Acidicapsa ligni: one gene and its partner. The main gene of each other region encodes a partner of the protein of the gene in region 2 in a complex. Links are inferred from orthologs where the notes say so. Each region holds a gene or a part of one and is shown on either strand. Other genes may lie near its edges.

What was found.
Region 1: the proteins of OHL19_RS19810 (region 2) and OHL19_RS18965 are in contact, whole or in part, in a solved structure (PDB 1A0O), measured with the Escherichia coli proteins. The link is inferred for Acidicapsa ligni from one-to-one orthologs.

The regions. Positions count from the first base shown.
Region 1 is NZ_JAGSYG010000006.1:147,141-154,066, forward strand. What follows is about bases 1,075-3,912. They hold OHL19_RS18965 (chemotaxis protein CheA), read right to left. Parts: upstream 3,422-3,912; coding sequence 1,727-3,421; downstream 1,075-1,726. Other genes in these bases: OHL19_RS18960 (Lhr family helicase), read right to left, coding at 1,075-1,581; OHL19_RS18970 (cytidine deaminase), read left to right, coding at 3,504-3,912. In the rest of the region: more of OHL19_RS18960, read right to left, coding at 1-1,074; more of OHL19_RS18970, read left to right, coding at 3,913-4,052; OHL19_RS18975 (thymidine phosphorylase), read left to right, coding at 4,064-5,470; OHL19_RS18980 (hypothetical protein), read left to right, coding at 5,584-5,709; OHL19_RS18985 (NupC/NupG family nucleoside CNT transporter), read left to right, coding at 5,775-6,926. UniProt on the Escherichia coli protein: Involved in the transmission of sensory signals from the chemoreceptors to the flagellar motors. CheA is autophosphorylated; it can transfer its phosphate group to either CheB or CheY.
Region 2 is NZ_JAGSYG010000007.1:35,414-43,427, forward strand. The notes cover bases 3,523-6,372. They hold OHL19_RS19810 (response regulator), read right to left. Parts: upstream 5,219-6,372; coding sequence 4,826-5,218; downstream 3,523-4,825. Other genes in these bases: OHL19_RS19800 (flagellar hook-basal body protein), read right to left, coding at 3,523-4,059; OHL19_RS19805 (chemotaxis protein CheX), read right to left, coding at 4,221-4,673; OHL19_RS19815 (hypothetical protein), read right to left, coding at 5,332-6,357; OHL19_RS19820 (FliM/FliN family flagellar motor C-terminal domain-containing protein), read right to left, coding at 6,345-6,372. Outside these bases: OHL19_RS19780 (flagellar basal body P-ring protein FlgI), read right to left, coding at 1-819; OHL19_RS19785 (flagellar basal body L-ring protein FlgH), read right to left, coding at 1,125-1,895; OHL19_RS19790 (hypothetical protein), read right to left, coding at 1,892-2,446; flagellar basal-body rod protein FlgG, read right to left, coding at 2,512-3,300; more of OHL19_RS19800, read right to left, coding at 3,322-3,522; more of OHL19_RS19820, read right to left, coding at 6,373-7,160; OHL19_RS19825 (flagellar motor switch protein FliM), read right to left, coding at 7,214-8,014. UniProt on the Escherichia coli protein: Involved in the transmission of sensory signals from the chemoreceptors to the flagellar motors.

The DNA.
Region 1 (6,926 bases), on a different replicon or contig from region 2:
GGCGGATTGTTTTGCAGTCTTGCGCTTTGGTTTTTCGGGTGGAGGCAGATTGGGTGGGCGCGCGACTATCGCGACCATCTGCTGGCAGAGGACATCGAGCGGGTTGCGCGGAAAGCGCGTGGACTCGATGTGGACCTCGTGCATGGCGCGGGTCATGGCGGCGCAGGCGATGAGGTCGGCACGGTATTTGGGAAAGAGAATGCCTTCGCTGATGGCTCCTACGGAGTGACCTGCGCGGCCGATGCGCTGCATACCGCTGGCGACGGAGGGCGGCGCTTCGATCTGGATGACGAGATCGACGGCGCCCATGTCGATGCCGAGTTCGAGCGTGGAGGTGGCGCAGAGGCCGCGGAGCTGTCCGGCTTTGAGTTGCTCTTCGATGATGCTGCGCTGGGCGGCGGCGAGAGAGCCGTGGTGGGCGCGGACGATCTCTTCGCCGGCGAGTTCATTCAACGCGCCGGCGAGCCGCTCGGCGACCTGGCGGCTGTTGACGAAGAGGATGGTGGAGGTGCGTTCGCGAATGATTTCGAGGAGACGCGGGTGGATTGCATTCCAAATGGAGACACGTTTGGGGCCTTGTGAGGCTGGACCGGAGGGGATTTCCTCCTGCTGGCCGAGGCGTGCCATGTCTTCGACGGGCACCTCGATGTGGAGCTTGAGTTGCTTGGGGGCGCTGGCGTTGACGATGGTTACGGGGCGGTAGCGGATGCTGGTGGTTTCGACGATGTCGGCGGACCAGGAGGCTTCTTCGGGGACTTGAACGCCGTCGAGGATGTCGATGTTGACTGGGTTGACTGGGCCTGGAAGCGTGGCCGGGAGTTCGACGGGAACGTCTACTCCGCCGAGGAAGCGAGCTACTTCTTCGAGTGGGCGCTGCGTTGCTGAAAGGCCGATGCGCTGGATGGGGCGTTTGGTCAGGGCTTGCAGGCGCTCCAGTGAGAGCGCCATGTGCGCGCCTCGCTTGGTGGGGACGAGAGCGTGGATTTCGTCGATGATGACGGTGTCTACTGTGCGGAGCGACTCGGAGGCCTGCGAGGTCAGCAGCAGGTAGAGAGACTCGGGCGTGGTGATGAGGATTTCAGATGGGGTGCGGCGGAAACGGGCTCGCTCCTTTTGCGTGGTGTCGCCGGTGCGGATGCTGATCTCAGGATCGTGGACGGGGACGCCCATGCGCCGGGCCATGTTGGCGATTCCGGCGAGGGGTGAGCGCAGGTTGCGTTCCACATCGACGGCGAGCGCTTTGAGCGGAGAAATGTAGATGATGCGGCAGCCGGGAGTGGCCGGTGGGGCCTGGAGCATCAGCCGATCGAGGCACCAGAGGAATGCGGTCAGCGTCTTGCCCGTGCCGGTGGGCGCGAGGATCAGGGTGCTTTCGCCACGCGCGATGGCGGGCCAGCCGAGGCGTTGCGGGGCGGTGGGCTCTTCGAAGACTTCGCGGAACCAGCGTTCGGTGACGGGATGAAAGCTGGTGAAGGGATTTGAGGATTTGGGGAGATGCGGTTCTTCAGGGAGATGCGGTTTGCGGGGCGCTGCAGTTTTCTCTACAGGCGCGGGTTTCGAGATGGGTTTACGGGGGGCCATGCTTCTATCTCAGGATAGTGCCTGATGGGAGGATCGGCGCGATGCAAAATGGATCATCGAATCAATGAATGAATCCATGAATCATCCGGCATGGATCATCCGGCATCGGAATAAGAAGCAACCTGGAGATCTGTATTCTGGGGAGTTAGTTCGTATGCGTGAAGATATTGGCGCGAGCGGCGATGGCGCTGGGATCGAGGATGAGCGCTATGTCTCCGCTACCCAGCACGGTTGCTCCTGAATAGAGGCCGATCGACTTGAGGACGGAACTAAGAGGTCTAACTACGATTTCCTGGGGATCAGCGAGGTTGTCGACGACGAGGCCGAATCGATGGCCATCTATATCGAGCACGGCGATATAGCTATCGCTGGCGTCGTGTGATTTGATTTCGCATTGAGGCGAGAGCATGTTGTTCAGAAAGATGAGCGGCAGCAGATTGCCGCGATGCCGATAGAGTGGGTTGCTATCGATCCATTCAATGACCGTGGCTGCCTGCTGAAACGGCAGATGAATGAGTTCAAAAAGTGCGCTTTGCGGTAGAGCAAAATTTTGATCGAGACTGCGAACGATGAGTGCTGGAAGGATGGCGAGGGTGAGTGGAATGCAGAACCGGAGCGAGGTTCCCTTACCGTGCTGCGAATCGATCTCGACTTTGCCTCCGATCTTTTCGACGTTCGTGCGCACGACGTCCATGCCTACGCCGCGACCGCTGATGCTGGTGACGGCCTCGGCAGTGGAGAAGCCGGGCAGGAAGATCAGTTGCATGAGTTCGCGGTCGCTCAGGTGCGCGGCCTTTTCGGCAACGATGAGCCCGCGTTCGATTGCCTTGTTGCGTACGCGATCTACGCAGATTCCGGCGCCGTCGTCGGAGACCTCGATGAGGACTTGACCGCTTTCCTGGCTGGCGCGCAAGGTGAGTGTGCCTACGGCATCTTTGCCTGCTGCTATGCGTACGTCTGGTGGCTCGATGCCGTGGTCGAGCGAGTTGCGGACGGCGTGAATGAGTGGATCTTTGATGGCTTCGAGCAGCCTCTTGTCCAGTTCTGTTTCCTGACCTTCGAGCACCAGTCTGACGCTGCGATTGAGCGACTGCGAGAGGTCGCGGATGATGCGCGGAAACTTTGAAAAAACATTCGATACAGGCTGCATTCGCGTTTGCATTACCGACTCGCGAAGGTCGGCAGTAACCAGGTCGAGACGGCGCGATAGTGGAGTTAGATTGGGATCGTGAGAGGTAGCTTGCAGGATCTGATTTCGAGTGAGAACGAGTTCGCCGACAAGACTCATCATGCGGTTGAGTAACAGGACATCGACGCGCAGAGTGCTATCGGATGCAGTTAGGTTCGATGCATCGATAGCAGCAGCAGCACTTACATGTAAGGGTTGAGTTACAGGCATGGATGGAGTTGATGCCGGGAACGATTCCGCAATGAGGGCATGCGTGGTTGCAGAGGTTGCGGGAGCTGGCTGCTGCAGTTCCTGCAGTTGGCCGATCAGCAGCGAGTCATCGTCTTCGCCTTCGCTGTTGTTATTTTCAATCGTATGCAGAATACTGCGCAGGCCATCCATGAGTTGCAACAGGCCGGTAATGATGTTCTGGCTTGCCTGAAGCTTGCCATCGCGCAACAGGCTGAGCAGGTTTTCTCCGGCATGAGCGAGCTTTTCGAGGCGCTTGAAGCCGAGGAATCCAGTGGTGCCTTTGATGGTGTGGACGGAGCGAAAGATTTCGCTGAGCAGTTCGCTATCCGTTGGGCGCGCCTCCAGATCGGTGAGGCCGCGCTCCATACGGTCTAAACCTTCCTGGCTCTCGATTAAAAACTCTCGCGTCAGTTCGTCCATGATTGCCTGCCGAATCTGCTGCCCGCGCGGAATGCTGCGGATGAGATTTCACAAGAGTCTTATCGGAATGTAGAGAGCAAACTTGAGTTGTAAAGAAGCAGAGAAAGCCCGGCTGGAGAAGTTGCATCCAGGGCTGTGGCGATTTAGGCTAAAGCTCCGCGCTTTTCCAGCGCGGTACATGCAGGACATGAGATTGGACCGGATGCAGGCTGGGGATTTATCCATTTCGATGCAGCAACTTGTGGATGCGGCGGTGATCGCTGCGGGACATTCGTACTCGCCTTACTCGAAGTTTCGCGTGGGTGCTGCGCTGTTGTTGACCAATGGCGAGACGGTGACGGGAACGAATGTGGAGAATGTCAGTTATAGTCTGACGATCTGTGCGGAGCGTTCGGCGCTGGTGCGCGCAGTGGCAGAGTTTGGGCCTGAAATCAGGATTGCTGCGGCGGCGGTTGTGAATCTCAACGATGCGCCCAGTCCGCCTTGTGGGGCTTGCAGGCAGATGTTGGCGGAGTTCATCGATGGCGATGCACCGGTGAGTTTTCCTGCGGGTGCGGCGGGCGCGGTCAGTGCAGTTATACGACCTTTCCGCGAGCTATTGCCTTTTGCGTTCGACTTACAACTTAAATGAGGTTATGCGACTTGCAATCTAACTCACACACTCAAGATGCTTCGCCTGTTTCGGGTGAGACCGCTGCTCCTATGCATGCTATCGATGTGATCCGTAAGAAGCGGGATCGCGGTAGTTTGTCTGAGGCTGAGATTCGCTTCATGGTCCGAGGTGCTGCGAGTGAAAGCATTCCAATGGAGCAGTTGTCGGCGTGGCTGATGGCTTGCTGGCTGAATGGGCTGGCGCTGGAGGAGATTCGCGCGCTGACGGTGGCGATGCGTGACTCGGGCGTGAAGTTCGATTCGAGCCGCCTGGAGAAGGTGACTGTCGATAAGCATTCGACGGGCGGCGTGGGAGATAAGACGAGTTTTCTGGTGGCTCCGATTGCTGCTGCCTGCGGGCTTGCGGTGCCGATGATCAGTGGCCGTGCGCTGGGGCATACGGGGGGCACGCTGGACAAGTTGGAGGCTATCCCCGGCTATCGGACGGCGCTGACGCTGGAGGAGTTCGAGGCGGTGATTGTGGAGTGCGGGGCGGCGATTGTAAGCCAGACTCCTGCGCTGGTGCCTGCGGATCGAGTGCTCTATGCGCTGCGAGACAGGACAGGGACGGTGGAGAGTCCGGGGCTGATTTGTGCTTCGATTTTGAGCAAGAAGCTGGCGGCTGGATTAAATGCGCTGGTGCTGGATGTGAAGACCGGGTCGGGGGCTTTTTTGCGCAAGCGTGAGGATGCGGATTACCTCGCGGCGCTGATGGTGGCGACTGCCGAGGCGGCGGGAACGCGGACTGTTGCGGTGATGACCGACATGAGTCAGCCTCTGGGTCATGCGGCGGGTAACTGGATCGAGTTAGTTGAATCGGTGGATTTGCTTTCAGGAAAGCGACCTTCGCAGAGCGAGGACTTGCGTGAGCTTTCGCTGATTCTGGCTGGATGGATGGTGTACCTGGGCGGCAAGGCCAGTTCGGCGGAAGAGGGTTACGGCAAGGCTGAAACGACGCTGCGGGATGGGTCGGCGCTGAAGCATTTCTATGCGATGGTGGCGGCGCAGGGTGGGGATGTTTCAGCTTTTGACGATCCGGCTGGGTTTCACAAGCCGGGCGCTACGTTCGTTCTGAAGGCGAAGCAGACGGGCTGGATTGCGGCGATGGATACGACTGCCCTGGGTTGGGCGGTGCAGCGGCTGGGGGCTGGACGCGAGAAGGCTGGGGAGCCGGTCGATGCTCATGCCGGCATCGACTTTCATAAGCGGCGTGGGGATTTTGTTACGGCCGGGGAGCCGCTGGCTACGCTCTATGCGACGAATGAAAGCCTGTTGGCTGAGCCGATTGCTTTGATTGAGGGAGCGTTGACGTTCTCTGGGGTGGCTCCGGAGGCGGTGATGCTGGTGAGTCGGGTGTTTACTCGGGACGAGGCTGTGGCTTTTCTTGGGGCTGTTTGAATTTTGGGGTGGTGATTGTCTGGAGGGGAGAAGCAGATTCCCTTCGGGAATGACAGACCAGAAAAGCAAGGGCAACTGCAACTGCAAAAGCTCACAGCAGATTCCCTGCGGGAATGACAGACAGAAAAGCAAGGGCAGGGGCAAAAGCAAAAACAAGGGAAGGGATTAAGGCGGAAGTAGATTTCTTTTGGGAATTACAGACGGAAAAGCTGGGGCAAAGGCTGATGAAGTTTGCTTGATACTGTAAGGTAATAAGCAATTCATTGATAGAAGCGGCGTGATTGAGCGCGAGGGAGCAAGCCTTTTGGATAGATTTACCGGTGTGCTGGGAATTCTGGCTGTATTGATCGCGGCGTGGCTGGGCTCGACTAACCGCAGGGCTATTCGATGGCGGACTGTGGCCTGGGGGTTGGGTTTACAGCTATTGTTTGCGTTTATTGTTTTGCGCTTCGATTATGGGCAGCGGGCGATGGCCTGGGCTGGTGGCGTGATTCAGAACATGCTGGCGGCTACCTACTCCGGAACGAGGATTCTTTTTGGCGAACTGGGTTTGCCCAATGCCGGCCTGGTTGGAGAAGTACTGGCGAAGAATGGGCATCCGAATGCCGGTTCGATGTTCGCATTTCAGGTGCTGCCGACGATCATCTTTATCTCAGCGTTTTTTGCGGTGCTCTACCATATCGGGCTGATGCAGATCATTATTCGCGCGCTGGCGTGGGTGATGTTGAAGACGATGCGCATCTCGGGAGCGGAGAGCATGAATGTGGCCGCTTCAATCTTCATGGGTCAGACGGAGGCTCCGCTGACGATTCGGCCGTTTCTATCCAAGGCTACGCGCAGTGAGTTGATGACCATTATGACCAGCGGCATGGCGCATGTTTCCGGCGGCATCATGGCGATGTATATCTCCCAGGGCATCGAGGCGAAGCACCTGCTTTCGGCGGTGATCATGACTTCGCCGGGCACGATTTTGATGGCGAAGATGTTGGTGCCGGAGACGGAGGTACCTGCAACCGAAGGCCGCGTCGTGATGCCCAAAGACGAGATGCACAAGGACGAAAATCTGATTGGCTCGATTGCGCGTGGAACGCTGGATGGAGGCAAGCTGGCGTTCAATGTGGCGATCATGCTGGTAAGTTTTCTGGCGCTGGTGGCGCTGCTGGATAGCCTGCTGGGGTGGTTCCATGCGGGACATCTTTGGTTTCCGGGCAGCCTGGGGCAGATTTTAGGATTTGTGTTTGCTCCGGTGGCATGGCTGATCGGTGTTCCGTGGCATGATGCGGGGGCTATCGGCAACCTGCTGGGCACGCGCATGGCATTGAATGAGGTGATCGCTTACATTGCGCTGGGCGCGCAGAAGGCTACGCTGGCTCCGCGCTCGTTCACGATCGCGACGTTTGCACTTTGCGGATTTGCGAATCTTGGATCGGTGGGCATGCAGATTGGCGGGATTGGA
Region 2 (8,014 bases):
CACCACATTCACAGATAGACCTCCATGCAGAATTGAGACCGGCTGCAATCGCACTTTACCTCCAATTACAACCGTTCCCGTTCGTTCATTAACCACTACACGCGCGCGCGGATAAACATCAATCTGAACTGCTTCAATCTGATCCAGTAACGCTGGTAGATCTTCCTCTGGCTTCGCTGCAATTTCAACTCTTCGACTATCGACTACGTGGGCGCGTTCCGTCTTTAACTCGGCATTGATGGCCCCCGCCATACGTTCCGCGGTATGAAAATCCGCATCGGTCAGAATCACGCTCACCGTCTTCATCTGCTTCAGATCAAACGGCACTGAGCGCTCCACCAATGCTCCTCCGGGAATACGCGCGGTCGTGGGATGATTCACCTGTCTGGAGTTTCCATTTGCTGTCACCTGATACCCACCCAGTACCAAAGGTCCCTGCCCCTGCGCGTAGATCTGCCCATCCGGTCCGTACAGTGGAGTCATCAACAACAGCCCGCCTTCAAGTGACCGGGCATCTCCGGCAGAAGAAACAGTGATATCCAGTTTTTCTCCCGGTCTGCTGAACGGCGGCAGTGTCGAAACCACGAAGACTGCCGCCATATTCTTCACCTGCATATTACTGGCGCTGTTGTTGCCCGTCTGCGGAACCGTAATCCCCATCCGCTCCAAAGTTGAGAGCAATGTCTGGATTGGAAAGACTGTCTGTTGCGTGTCGCCAGTACCCTTCAGACCCACAACAATACCGTAGCCAATCAATTGGTTATCGCGAATGCCTTCGATCGACGCGACATCTTTGATACGCGTTCGCTGAGAAGCCAATTGCTCGCTTGATTGTGCAGTTCCTGGGATAACGCTCTGATGTCCAGCATCGGCATATGCAGTTCTTGCCTGTTGCTGAGCTAACTCAGGCCGCGCGATACCAGTCCGCTCAGATGACGTAGCCCTCACCGCAGAACGCCCAGCCGCCCCTTTTTGTCCACGAGACTCCGACCTCACTGGCGTTGAACCAGATTGCCCCATGCTCTCTCTGTTCCCAACAACGAGAACAAGTAGCAGGAACATCCACCTACATCCCGCTAGCAACCATTTTCTCTTCGTATGAGGCCCTGCAACAGAACGCGCCACTAAAACACCAACATTTTCTGCAAAAATCTCCAAATGGGATTCTGCCGATAGGTTGAGTCGTTCACGATTCCCTTGCCAGTTACCTCTAGTTCCAGATCGGTCATTGCCGCTGACTGCACCTGATTCTGCGCACTCACATCCTCCGGACGCACGAGTCCTCTCAGCTTGATCAACTGTGTCTGCTGTGAAAATGTCAATTGTCGAGTAGCCTGCACCACAAGCATTCCGTTAGGCAATACGTCTACCACTTCTCCTCCAAAGGTCGTTGCAAGACTGGAGTTGGTCACACTTTGTCCCTGTGCCGTCAGACCAGAAGTAGCATTTTGTCCCAACAGATTTTGCAGTCTGTTATTCGTACCTAACGCGCCAAATAAACCTGAGAGTCCTGAGGTAGCGCTTGATGCCCTTGAATTTTTTACCTGTCCGTCCGTTGAAGCCGCCAGGCTCTCCGAAACGACAATGGACACCACATCATGCAGCCGCACAGCCTTGGCATCGGTAGATAACCGCACCAACCGCCCTTGATCAATCCAGATCGATCCGGGCGTACGCACCTCCGCTTCCTGCGAAGCCCGCACCCTGGAGATATAGGCCTTCAACGCTGCTTCTGGTGGAGTCAGTTTGGCGCTTTCAGTTTTGTCTGTTGATTTTTTCGTAAGCAGAGTTGCGGCTTGACTCGTAAACCCGGAGATAATAAACACGAAACCCAACGCAGTCGCTAAAGCTATCTGGAGACATCGGCATCTATCACGCAGCCTGTGATTGGTCATCGTGAACTCCATTCCATGGGCAACCACTTCGCTTGCTTCAACCCTGTAGCCAGAACACTGATGACCGGTCCATTGACACTCATCTGGGAGTTTTTTCCAGCACTCAAACGAGCACGTAGCCGGGCGCCAAGTGGTCCAGACTCAAGCGCCATGGCCGGCAATCGCGCATGGAGCAACTCGGACTCCTGATCGACAATAATCTGATCGCCCACATGAATGATGATCTGCGGCGAAATAGCTACTGCCTTCAAAATGTTTTTTGCGGCAGCATGTCTTGCAATCTTCTTCTCTTGCGCATCTGCTGTATCCGTCAGAATTATCCGATCTGGACCGGAATGATTTTCCTGATTGACTACAACATGCCAATGCAGCCCCAGGCATGGATCGATTCGATCCATGCTCGTATCGTTTGGTTCTTTAAGCGGTTGACCCTTGGCGATTGCGCAGAAAATCGCCAAAGCTATCACTAAAAATATAGCCAGAAGTCCACTCGCGATGGAGTAACATCTGGCCGACAGCTTGGATTTAAGGCTCAACCGGTGCAAGTTCATTGGCTCTTTCCTTTGCTTATGAAGCTTTCCAATAGACATCGGTACCCAATCCATTTTGCGAATAACTATCGCGTCATGTTATTTACCTGGGAGTACATGTCATCCGCGGCCTTGATAACTTTGGAGTTTGATTCGTATGCTCGTTGGGCAAGCACCATCTGGACAAATTCAGTTACGACATCCACGTTAGAATTCTCCAGATATCCCTGCTGCAACGTGCCCAGACCTTCAGTTCCGCCTGGGTTTCCAAGTACAGGATCGCCCGAGCTGAGTGTCTGCTGAAGCAGATTGCCACCCATGCTCTCGAGACCGCCAGGATTGGCAAAGGTCGCCAACTGTATCTGTCCCAACTGTGCCGGATTCGTCTGCCCCGGCAGCGTCGCGTTTACCACGCCATACTGCGTAATTGTGACCGCAGTGGCATTGGCTGGAATTGTTATAGTGGGCAGCAAGGGGTCGCCGTCAGTGGTGACGATCGAGCCCTGGTTATTCAAGTGAAACTGTCCCGCGCGCGTATACGCCGTTGTGCCATCCGGCCTCTGCACCTCAAAGAATCCAGAGCCCTCAATCGCCACATCATACGGATTGCTCGTCTGGTTAAGTTCGCCCTGCGTCATGATTACTTCCGTAGCCGCGGACTTAGTACCTAGGCCGATCTGCAGTCCAGCAGATACAGTCGATTGAGACTGAGCTGCGCCTGGCGTCACCAGATTTTGATACAGCATATCTTGAAACTGAAGGCGTAGTTGACGGAAACCGGTCGTCGAAGAGTTAGCGAGGTTATTGGCAATTGTATCCAGATTTAATTGCTGTGCGCTCATGCCGCTGGCTGCCGTATACAGTGCTCGTATCACGCTATTTCTCCTGAGAATGATTTAAACTCGCGGCAAATCCTCTGCTGCAGTCTTGTTGAATTCAGTGTGGAAGATAGTCAGCGCGCGCTGCATGGTTTCTGCCTGGCGCTGCATCATCAATAAATCCAGGCTGCCCTGAATCGCATCTTCGTTGGCCGCTTCAAGATTGCCTTGATGAACGATGGCTTCAGTCGATAGCGCAGGCTGCACTTTGTCGGGCGGAAGGTAGCTGTTCTTCCCCTCTGGAGTTAGCTGTGTTCCAACCGGAAAAACAAACACGCCTACCGTCGAGGCAATCGCTCCATCAACAGAAATAGCCCCATCTACTCCAACGGAAACCGCACCGGGAGGCACAGGAATCGGCTGGCGCTGGCTGGAAAGCACCAACTCGCCAGCCGCAGTTACAAGCCGGCCATCACGCCCCCGGTGGAAGCTGCCATCCCGCGTATAGCGAACTCCACCAGGAGTCTCTATTGCAAAAAATCCCTGCCCTTCGATTGCCAGGTCCAGAGCATTCCCGGTTGGCGTTAACACGCCCTGCCCCATGTCGAGGTGGTCTCCACCAAGAACACCAAAATTGTTTACCGTCTGCCCCAGTTGCGAGTTTCCCTGAAGCGGATCGAGCAGTACTGAACGAAAGTACTCACGCTCGGCCCGGTATCCCGCTGTCTGCGCATTCGCCAGATTAGAGGCTGCCGTATCCAGCGCCTGCGTCCGAGCCACCAGCCCTGCAAAAGCCGCGTAATATCCACTATCCATTCTTGTCCCCTACTGCTGAAAACAAGAGCAGAAACGGGGCCAAACAGGATGCAAAAGGATTAGAGAGGATTTATGAAAAGATATATATAGCCATACGCGAGATCATTCTGCATTTTGGATAACTACAACCTTCACTCTCACCAGGTTTTCCTCAAGACAGGTTAGTGCAATCCATCGCAGATAATCATAACTTCAAAAACTTCATCCTCGAAACGATATTCCTGATGAAGTCGAAACTCAGGTGCCTGTACGTGAATGCTGTAATCGCGACCGGTAATGACAGCCGGAATCGATAACCCGCAGTTGGCCGAGAGCTCTGGAACTTTGCCTTTCCATACGCCGGCCAACATGTTGCAGAGTTCGCCGATGGCGTCCTTAACCATGTCGTCAATTTCAGAAAATTCCATACCCGTCATCGTCGCGGCAATGGACAGAGCCACAGACTTTCCAGAACGAAAGACACATGCACCACTCAATAAACCGCCAAAACCTACCACGGCCGTAATTGTTTCCGAGTCTTGAATTGCCTGTTGCTCGATAGCATCGCAGCTCATGTTTAGCATCATGAGAAAAACCTCATCCACAGTTTCATGGAGGTTTTGCGGATCGGACATCAAATGCAAATTCTCTCGCAAGGATCGTATCTTCATCGCGGCCTCAACTCCATCGCGCTGCCAAGATCCAGCGCCGATCCGAATACCGTTCAAAACCATGGAGGATCCCTTCGGAGCACTTGCCTATGCCTTTTAAATATCAACCAAGAGAATTACACTCCAACGAGTAAAGGCAGCACTCGCTCTTTCACCTGCTCCGCAGTAAATGGTTTGCGAATATACGCTTGCGCCCCAGAGAGAATCGCCTGCTTCACATGCTCTTCACTCGACTCGGTGGTAATCATGACTACAGGGACACCACCTGCCAGCTTCTGTGCTCGAATCTGACGCAGGAATTCGAGGCCATCCATCAATGGCATATTGATGTCAGAAACAATGAGATGTACCGTTCCACCCCGCAATATTTCAAGGCCATCGATTCCACTCCCCGCCTCCAGTACTTCCATCGGTTCAAGGCCTGCCTGTCGCAATGCTCTTTCTACAATCTTGCGCATCACCGACGAATCATCCACAATCAGCACCCGCATCGCATTTGCTTCGTTCATTGACAACACTCCGCCTGGAAGATTCTGCTACGGCACTTATCGGCCTGCGGAAGCAATGCATGAACCTCGCCTCGCTGCTGATCAACTCCAGGCTGACCCGGATGTCGGCACGTCTAGCTCGATCCGAGTGAACAAATCACATCTTCAACATCACCCGTGTTAGGTAATGGACCAACTTGAGGCCGCACCCACATCCGCAACCACAAGCAATCATGTACTCGAACCAACCTGGACTCCACGGGCTTGGCTCGTTCAACAGCCTTCGTCAGAACGCGAACTAATGCAGACTCCGACGAAGCCTCGATCAACTCGCTATTTGGAAAGCTTGCCTGAAGCATCTGTCGATGTGCGGAGACAAACATGGATTCGCGCACCAGCCCTGTTTCTACTCGCAAACCAGACATCCTCTCAACAGCCAGAGCGAGTATGCGATCCAGGCGATCTTCAAATCCCAGATACAAGATCTGTCCTGCAGCCACCCGCAGCGGCAGCGCGCCAAAAGCCTCAATGAATAGTCGCGGCAGCACAGTGGCCAATCCATCCGCATCATGAAAATCCAATGGCAAAACCGCACAATTCCACTGCAGACCAAGCGCTCGCGTCACCAGTTGCTCAGCAACACCAAGATGCTGCACCAGCCACGTTCCCAGTCGTCCCTGCCCTGCATTCTTTTGGGCATCCAACGCCTGTCTGAGCTGATCTGGCGTAATCCAACCCTGCTCCAACATCACCAGTCCCAGTGGAACACGATGCCTCCGGCTGATTGTTTCGCTCTGGCGCCCACCCATTTCACGCCGTATTGCAGCCTGCAGAAGCATCGAAGTACAGTTCGCCGAGCAACTCCATCCTCGCTCAAAAATCGGACCGGAACGGCTTCGCCAGAGGTGCAACCATCCACTGGCACAATCCGAATTCGCACAGGTCGCGAATAGTCCAGCCAGCCTGCCACCATTCGCAGGCGCGTCTGCCCACCCTAAAACACTGGGGAGCCCGTAAGTCGAATCCGTTATACCCAGGCCCTGATCAAAATTGTTCCGTCTCGTCTCATTTCCGACTCCACTCATCTTCATCCTTCCGGGCTGTTGTTGCGTCGTGTGCCGATCACGGCCAAAGTCATTTTTCTTTTCTAAAAGAGGCATCGAATACTCTCCAACCGTCGTTGCGGCTCAGACACTTCCGTCACCCTCAAACCAAAGTTGCCGTTCACCAGTACCACCTCGCCCTTGGCAACGATCTTGTCACCGACAATGAGATCGACCGGGTCGTTGACGTGGCGATCCAGTTGCACTACATCCCCCGGCCCCAGGTCGAGAATCTCACCCAATGGCATCTCACGAGCTCCAAAGCGCAAGGTAGCTTCCAGCTCTATATCCAGAAGCAATTCCAACCCAGCCGAAAGCACAGATGGAGCATCAGCAACAGATTTCGGAACACGGTAGGATTGACCGGAAGCAGAGGTGCCTGCGTCCATAGAGGCATCTGCAGACTCTCCGATCAATGCTTCTGCCAGCAGCACGTCATTGCGAATCAGGATGGTCCAGGTTCGCTCTCCTGATTGCAATCGAAATGCTGTCGAAAGTTTGGTTTCCCCGCTCATCTCCGTGAAGTCAATAACCTGGCATTTTCGTCCGGTGCGCGTCAGCAATTCTCCTGCCGCCGCGTTCGCGACTTCCTTCAACAATTCACCCCAGCCTGCTTTCTGGTCTATACCTTCTCCCAGAAGGACTTCTTCCAGAAGGGCGCCATCGAGCATCACGCCAAACCGCCCCTGTTCCTCGCCTGTAATGGTAGCCACAAAGCCAAACGATCCCGCACTCGACAGGCCAGGTAGCGCTTCTGTCAGTAAAGGCTCCCCTGCCAGCGTCTGCGCAAACAGACCGGTCGCGGCATCAATCCAACATTCGAGAAACTTTCCACTCCCTGCCATTCCAATCTCATTCATTCAGCGCTCCCATACACCTGCTCTAAACACATTCAGCTTTTCGCAAGCAAGCTTTAAACGCTCACCTGCGTTCCCATTCTCCGATCCATCATCTCGTCAACAACGGATTCGAGTCGGGCTCCTCTATGCGCTCCCAGCTTCACTGGTTGAGCATGAAAAAGTACCTGCCCGCCAACCCGCAAATCAGCGCTTCCATTGCCAGCCAAATTGAGACGAATCACTTTGCCAACAACAAGATCCTCTAACTGGCGCGCCTCAATCCGCACCGAAGGAAGCTGCAAAACGGCTCCAAAACAAAGATTGCGGGCAGTTTTCTCTATCCTTGCGCGCGATTCTTCCGCATGACGGCGACGGCCCCCCCATTCGCCAGTTAACCTTCGCAGAATGGTATTGGCCACAACTGCAGGGAAAGCAAGGTTGAGCATCCCGGAGGATTCTCCCATCCGTACCTCGAAGCTCAGACATAAAGTTTTTTCCGTCACCGGCATAATTCGCGCGGTCTGCGTCTGCATCTGACGACGCTCAAAGTTGAAGCTCAATCCAACCGGCTGCCAGGCCGCAGTCAGCTCACGACAAACAATCTCAACGACATGTCCGACAATGGATTCTTCAATGTCTGTCAGCTCGCGCAGCGACCCAGGATGTCCTTCTCCGCCCAGAAGTAGATCGATGATTGAAGGCGCCAAAGCCAGATCCAACTGCAACACAGACAACGCTCCCAGCGGTTCCAGACGTACGGACGAAACATAGGAAATCTCAGGAATTCGCAGAAGAAAATCATTGAACGTAATTTGCTCCGCTGAAACCAGGTTGACCTGCATGCGGGTACGCAACCACGCTGAAAGATTATGGGT